Regions from separate parts of the Microbulbifer sp. ABF4_107 genome, predicted to be linked through region 2. Evidence: riboswitches for the same ligand, from Rfam matches in the RefSeq annotation. Region 2 holds a riboswitch; the other holds the start of a gene.

Region 1 (3,409 bases), 220 kb from region 2:
TGCATGCGCTCGGCGGGGCCAGCGATGGTCTCAGGGTCATCCACCGGCGGTTTGATTTTGCCGGGGGTGCCCCGGCGCAGAGCCACAAACTGCTGTTCGATGGAGGTCATCAGCATGCGCGCCTCAACTGCATCGTCCGCGGCAAACACATTGATCGCTGCGGCGGCGTAGGGTTCCGCAAGCGATTCCGACGGTTGGAACTGCGTTCTGTAGAGATGCAACGCCTGATCCAGCATGGCGGGGGCAAAGTGAGAGGCAAAGGCAAACGGAAGTCCCATGGCCGCGGCCAGCTGCGCGCTGTAGAGACTGGAGCCCAGCAGCCAGATCGGCACCTGTAGCCCGGCCCCCGGCACTGCGCGCACCCGCTGCCCCGGCTTTTCCGGGGCAAAGTAGTGCAACAGCTCGCGCACATCTTCCGGGAACTGGTCGGCGGCGTGCAGCGGATCCCGGCGCAGGGCGGTCATGGTGGCGCCATCGGTACCGGGCGCCCTGCCCAGCCCCAGATCGACCCTATCGGGGTACAGGGCGGCCAGGGTGCCGAACTGCTCGGCAATCACCAGTGGCGCGTGGTTGGGGAGCATAACGCCGCCAGCGGCGACGCGGATCTTGTTGGTACCCGCGGCGATATGGCCCAGCGCCACCGCCGTCGCCGCGCTGGCCACACCGGTCATATTGTGGTGTTCCGCCATCCAGTAGCGCCGGTAACCGAAGTGCTCCGCGTGCTGTGCCAAGTCCAGGGAGTTCATCAACGCCGTGCGGGCGTCGCTTCCCTCGGTGATGGGCGAGAGATCCAGTAGTGAAAAAGCGCGCATATCAACTCCTGTACGCGTTTGGCCTTGCGCGAAAAAGCACAATAGGCGATTCAGATATGACCATCCTATCGAAGCTGTTCTCCGTGCACACCACAGTTCCTGACACTTCGCTTATCTGATAGGATCGCGCCCGCAAAAACTCATGCACAACCTAAGGGGTGGCGAAAGCCTGAGATGCTGTAGAGTCATTGAAGACTCGACAGGAAACCCTTGAACCTGATCCGGCTAATACCGGCGTAGGAATAGGTAGTCCACCAGCTCCCCTCTTCACGTCGCGCTCCGGGTCTCTCACTGATTTGTACGAGAGAGCCATGAATACCAATAACGTTTTCAAACCACTCGCCCACGCCATTGGCGCTGTAACCGCGCTGGTCAGCACTGCCGCGCTCGCGGAAACGGCCATCGAGGAAGTAGTGGTCACCAGCCAACTGCGCGCCACCAGCCAGCTCGACACCCCCACCAGCGTATCCGTGCTGGATGCCGCCGCCATCGAAACCCGCGGCGCTACCAACCTTGAGCAATTACTGAACCTGGCCCCCAACGTGAATTTCTCCAGCGGCGCCTCCCGTGGCCGTTTCGTGCAGATCCGCGGTATCGGTGAGCGCAGCCAGTTTATCGACCCGGTGAATCCCTCTGTGGGCCTGATCGTCGACGGTATCGACTTTACCGGTCTGGGCCTCGCCGCCAGCACCCTGGATATGCAGCAGGTGGAAATCCTGCGTGGCCCCCAGGGCACCGTGTACGGCGCCAACGCGCTGGCCGGTCTGGTGAGCATGACCAGCAACGCGCCAACCGCGGAGACGTTTGCAAAGGTATCCGCCGAAGCCGCCCGCTACGGCTCCAGCACTCTGTCAGCCGTGACCAGCGGCCCGCTTTCAGAACAGCTGAGCTACCGCTTTGCGGTACAGAATCAGCAGTCCGACGGCTATGTGCACAACCGTTACCTGGACCGCAAAGACACCAACAATATTGACGAGACTTTGGCCCGCGGCAAGCTGCGCTACCAGGCCAGCGAAGACCTGCAGCTGGATTTCACCCTCTTCTATCTGGACGCGGACAACGGCTACGACGCCTTTACCCTGGATAACTCCCGCAACACCCTGTCCGATCAGCCGGGCTGGGATCGCCAGGAGACCCTCGCCGGTGCCGTGAGTGCACAGTGGAGCGCCAGCGAACTACTCACCATCAATTCCGTACTGAGCGCCGCCAGCTCCGATACCGAGTACGGTTACGATGAGGACTGGTCGTACGTTGGCTTCCACCCGGACGAATACTCCTTATCGGACAACTACGTACGTGACCGCGACAACCTGAGCGCCGATGTGCGCCTGGTCTCCACCGATGAAAGCCGCCTGTTTGGCGGCAGCACCGGCTGGGTAGCGGGTGTCTATCTGCGTACCGAAGAAGAAGCGCTGGAGCGCAACGCCAGCTTTGCCAGCCAGTTCGATACCGACAATGCCGCGGTTTACGGACAGCTGAATACCGAGCTTGGCGCGCGCTTTGAATTGATTACCGGACTGCGCCTGGAGCAGCGCCGCGCGGACTACAATGACAATCTTCAAGTCACCAGCGATACCAGCGAAGACCTGTGGGGCGGCAATATCACCCTGCAGTTCAGCGCCACTGACAACACCATGCTGTACGGCACCCTCTCGCGTGGTTACAAGGCGGGTGGCGTCAACGGCCGTATTATTTCCGCCTCAGAAAACAATCCGGCCATCGGCAGCGAGACCTTCCTGTTCGATACCGAGAGCATGCTGAACTACGAATTCGGGGTAAAAGGTGACTGGCTGGAAAGCCGCCTGCAGGCTCAGGTCGCCGCTTTTTACCAGGACCGCAGCGACGTTCAGGCCAAGCAATCCATTTTCAACCCGGAAGACTTTTCCTTCGATGACTACCTGGCCAATGCCGCTGGCGGTCACAGCACCGGTATCGAAGCGGAAATCAACTTCCAGGCCAGCGATAGCCTGCAACTCTTCGCCACCTTCGGTTGGCTGAATGCGGAATTCGAAGACTTTGTCAGCAGCACCCACGTCGACGGCCGCGATGACAATACCGGCGAGACTTCACCGGTAGACCTTGGCGGCCGCGACCTGGCCCACGCGCCCAACTACCAGTATTTCACCGGAGCGGAGTACGCGCTGACCAATAACCTGAGCGCGCGCGTGGAACTGGAAGGCAAAGACGACTTTTACTTCTCCAACAGCCACAATGAGAAGTCCACCGCCTACGAACTGGTCAACGCACGCCTCACCTACCGCGGCGACAACTGGGACCTGTCCCTGTGGGGAAGAAACCTGACCGACGAAGTGATCTACACGCGCGGTTTCTACTTCAGCAACCAGTTCGGCAACAATCCGGCCAACGGCTACGCGCCGGAAGCCTACTACCAGCTGGGTGAACCGCGCACCGCGGGCATCTCCGGCAGCTACACCTTTTAATTGGGAGCCTTGATATGCAACTCTCCGTAGAAATCAGCATGTACCCGCTGAAAGACGAGTACATCCCGGCCATCAAGGATTTTATCCAGCGCCTGAATGAACAGCCGCAGCTGCAGGTCATCTCCAATACCATGAGCACCCAGGTATTCGGTGATT
Region 2 (3,409 bases):
GCGAATAAATCCGTCATGCAGGCCTGGTGTCACGCGCTCAAGGTGCCTGCATTTATTTATCTTGGCTTCGCCTTTTCCGAACACCTGGGGCTGATTCTGCTGCTGACCGTTGCAGCGGTGATCGGTACCCGCATCGGTATTGCACTGCTGAACCGGATCAACAGTGAAGTCTTTTTCAATCTTATGCGCGCGGCACTCTTGATCGCCGGCGCTCGCATTATCTATCAATTAATTGCCCACGCAATTTAAGACGAATAAAAGTAGGTAGACACCATGGCCGACTATCAGATTATCAACCCGTATAACGGCGAGCAGATCGAAGCCTACGATTTCCACAGTAAAGAACAGGTGGAGCAGGCCATCCAGACCCTCGTTGCCGGTCGTAAAATCCAGCAGGCCACGCCCGCGTTCGAGCGCTCCAATATCCTGATGAAACTTGCCCAGCTGATGCTGGAGCGCAAGGAAGACCTGGCTCGCCTGATTTGCGAAGAGACCGGAAAAACCATCAGTGACAGCCGCATCGAAATCGACCGCGCTTACAACACCGCGCTCGCCAGCGCCATGGAAGCCCGCAACATCAACGGCGAAGCCCTCGACTCCGACGCCTTCCCGCCCATGCGCGAGAAAATAGGCGTAGTCCTGTGGAAACCGCTCGGCACCGTCCTGTGTATCACTCCGTTCAATTTTCCGATCAACATCGCCGTACATAAAATTGGCCCGGCCTTCGCCGCCGGCAACACCATCCTGTTTAAGCCCGGCCCGCAAAACAAACGCTCTGCGGAACTTCTGGTAGAACTCTGCTACGCCGCCGGCATGGACAAATCCGTTTTGCAGATGCTGATCCCCGATATCGAAGCAACAAGCTACGCCGTCTCCCACCGCGAAATCCAGGCCATCAACTTCACCGGCGGCACCGCCGCCGCCAACGCCATCGCGAAGAATGCCGGCTACAAAAAAATGCTGTTCGAACTCGGCGGCAACGACCCCCTCATCGTAATGCCCGACGCCGACCTCGACGCCGCCGTCAACGCCACCATCAACCAACGCTTCGCCACCGCCGGCCAACGCTGCACCGCCGCCAAGCGCCTGTTCGTGCACAGCGACGTATTTGACTCCTTCAGCAACAAACTCATTATCGCCACCTCCAATCTCAACGTCGGCGATCCAATGCAGGACGACACATTTATTGGCCCACTGATTCACACCGCCGCTGCCGACGAAGTGGAAGCACGCATCGAAACCGCAGTGAAAGCAGGCGCACGGGTACTTTATGGCCACAAGCGCGAAGGCAATATCCTCTGGCCAACCATCCTCGACAACGTCGCCGACAACGCCGAACTGGTTGCGGAAGAAACCTTCGGCCCGGTAGTACCGCTGCGGAAATTCGACGATGAAGCGGAGCTGATCTCGCTGATCAACAGCTCTCCATTTGGCCTGCAGGCCGGTGTATTCACCCAAAACCTCGCCCTCGCCAAACGCCTCTACAACCAGCTGGACGTAGGCCTACTCGCCGTAAACGACGGCCCGGGTTTCCGCGCAGAGCACTTCCCCTTCGGTGGTGTAAAAGAAAGCGGCGTGGGCCGGGAAGGTGTGAGCTACGCCATTCGCGAAATGAGCTACCAGAAAACACTGGTGATCTAACCACTACGAAGCCAGATGGTGAAATCGAAGTCAGAAATCTGAATCGAAGGTCGGGCGCTGGGTAGTAGCTTTCAGGAGCGTCGGCGACATGGACGTCGCCGACGCAGCGTACAGGGACGTATTTACAGCGGTCCTGAAAGCTACTACCCAGTGGCCGGGCGCCACTAGAAGTGCTACGAAGTACAACGGACCTCCCTGCCGCGACAAACCTAATTCAGGGCGCAGAACCACACCTCAAATTCTCTAAGACTTGTTCTTCCGGTCAAATTACCACTATACTCGGCCCCAACTTGTCGGAGTGCCTTTGGGCTGAGATCGCTGTTGCGAGATCCGTTGAACCTGATCGGGGTAACCCCCGCGTAGGGAACAAGATCTGAATTCGCTACTTTTTCGCGCGCTTGTTAAATGTCTTTGCGCCCGAACGCCTCTCTCCTCACTGGTACCCCCGGCAATCCACTCATGGATTAGATCGTCAAGCAATGACGCAAGGGGTTAGCATGTCTCAAGTCGCCGAACCGCAAAATAAAAACAGCAAAGTCGATAAAAAAAGCCGCGCCGCCAGCCGCGACAGTGCAAAACAGTTTCTCGACAACCTCACTGCCCAACAATTTCCCAACTCCCGTAAGGTGTATCTGGAAGGCGAGCATGCAGGTGTAAAAGTCGGCGTACGCGAAATCTGCCTCGGCCAGAGCCTCGTCGGGGGCGACGAAGAAAACCCCATGTTCGAGCCCAACGAACCCCTGCAAGTGTACGATACCGCCGGCCCATACTCCGACCCCGACTACACACCCAACGTCCGCGACGGCCTGCCCAAACTGCGCCAGCAATGGATCGAAGCCCGCGGCGACACCGAAATTCTCGACACCCGTCAGGCCGCCTACAGCCAGAAACGCATGGCCGACCAGGGACTCGACCATATCCGCTTCGACAACCTGCCCGCCCCGCGCAAAGCCAAGCCCGGTAAAAACGTCTCCCAGATGCACTACGCCCGCCAGGGCATCATCACCCCCGAGATGGAATTTATCGCCATTCGCGAGAATATGGGCCGCGCACAGCTGGTCGAACAGCTAACGGACAAGGACTACCAAAAAGCCCGCGAAGGTATCTACATCCCGCCGCAAATCACCCCGGAATTCGTCCGCCGCGAAGTCGCCGAAGGCCGCGCGATTATTCCCGCGAACATCAACCACACAGAACTGGAACCGATGATTATCGGTCGCAACTTCCTGTGTAAGGTGAACTCCAATATCGGCAACTCCGCGATCACTTCGTCTATCGAAGAAGAAGTGGAAAAACTCGTCTGGTCGATCAAATGGGGCGGCGACACTGTCATGGACCTGTCCACTGGCCAGAATATCCACGAAACCCGCGAATGGATCCTGCGCAACAGCCCGGTCCCCATCGGCACCGTACCGATCTACCAGGCCCTGGAAAAAGTCGACGGCATCGCCGAAGACCTCAACTGGGACGTATTCCGCGATACGTTGATCGAACAGGCCGAGCAGGGCGTTGACTACTTCACCATTCATGCAGGTGTACTGCTGCGCTACGTACCGCTGACCGCCAAGCGCGTCACCGGCATCGTCTCCCGCGGCGGCTCCATCATGGCCAAATGGTGCCTCGCGCACCACAAAGAAAACTTCCTCTACACCCACTTCGAGGATATCTGTGAAATTCTAAAAGCCTACGATGTCAGCTTCTCACTGGGCGACGGCCTGCGCCCCGGCTGTATCGCCGACGCCAACGACGAAGCCCAGTTCGGCGAACT

What was found. A riboswitch is a leader RNA that binds a small molecule or an ion and turns the genes downstream of it on or off. The one in region 2 is predicted to bind thiamine pyrophosphate.
Region 1: another riboswitch for thiamine pyrophosphate. It lies ahead of ACYX4K_RS02195 (TonB-dependent receptor); the one in region 2 lies ahead of thiC (phosphomethylpyrimidine synthase ThiC).

What each region holds. Positions count from the first base shown of each region.
Region 1 is NZ_CM149983.1:560,194-563,602, reverse strand. Features, by position in the region: gene ACYX4K_RS02200 (LLM class flavin-dependent oxidoreductase) at 1-812, opposite strand, end outside; TPP riboswitch at 957-1,072, shown strand; gene ACYX4K_RS02195 (TonB-dependent receptor) at 1,124-3,253, shown strand; gene ACYX4K_RS02190 (YkoF family thiamine/hydroxymethylpyrimidine-binding protein) at 3,268-3,409, shown strand, end outside.
Region 2 is NZ_CM149983.1:779,072-782,480, forward strand. Features, by position in the region: gene ACYX4K_RS03175 (sulfite exporter TauE/SafE family protein) at 1-249, shown strand, start outside; gene safD (sulfoacetaldehyde dehydrogenase SafD) at 274-1,641, shown strand; TPP riboswitch at 1,926-2,024, shown strand; gene thiC (phosphomethylpyrimidine synthase ThiC) at 2,139-3,409, shown strand, end outside.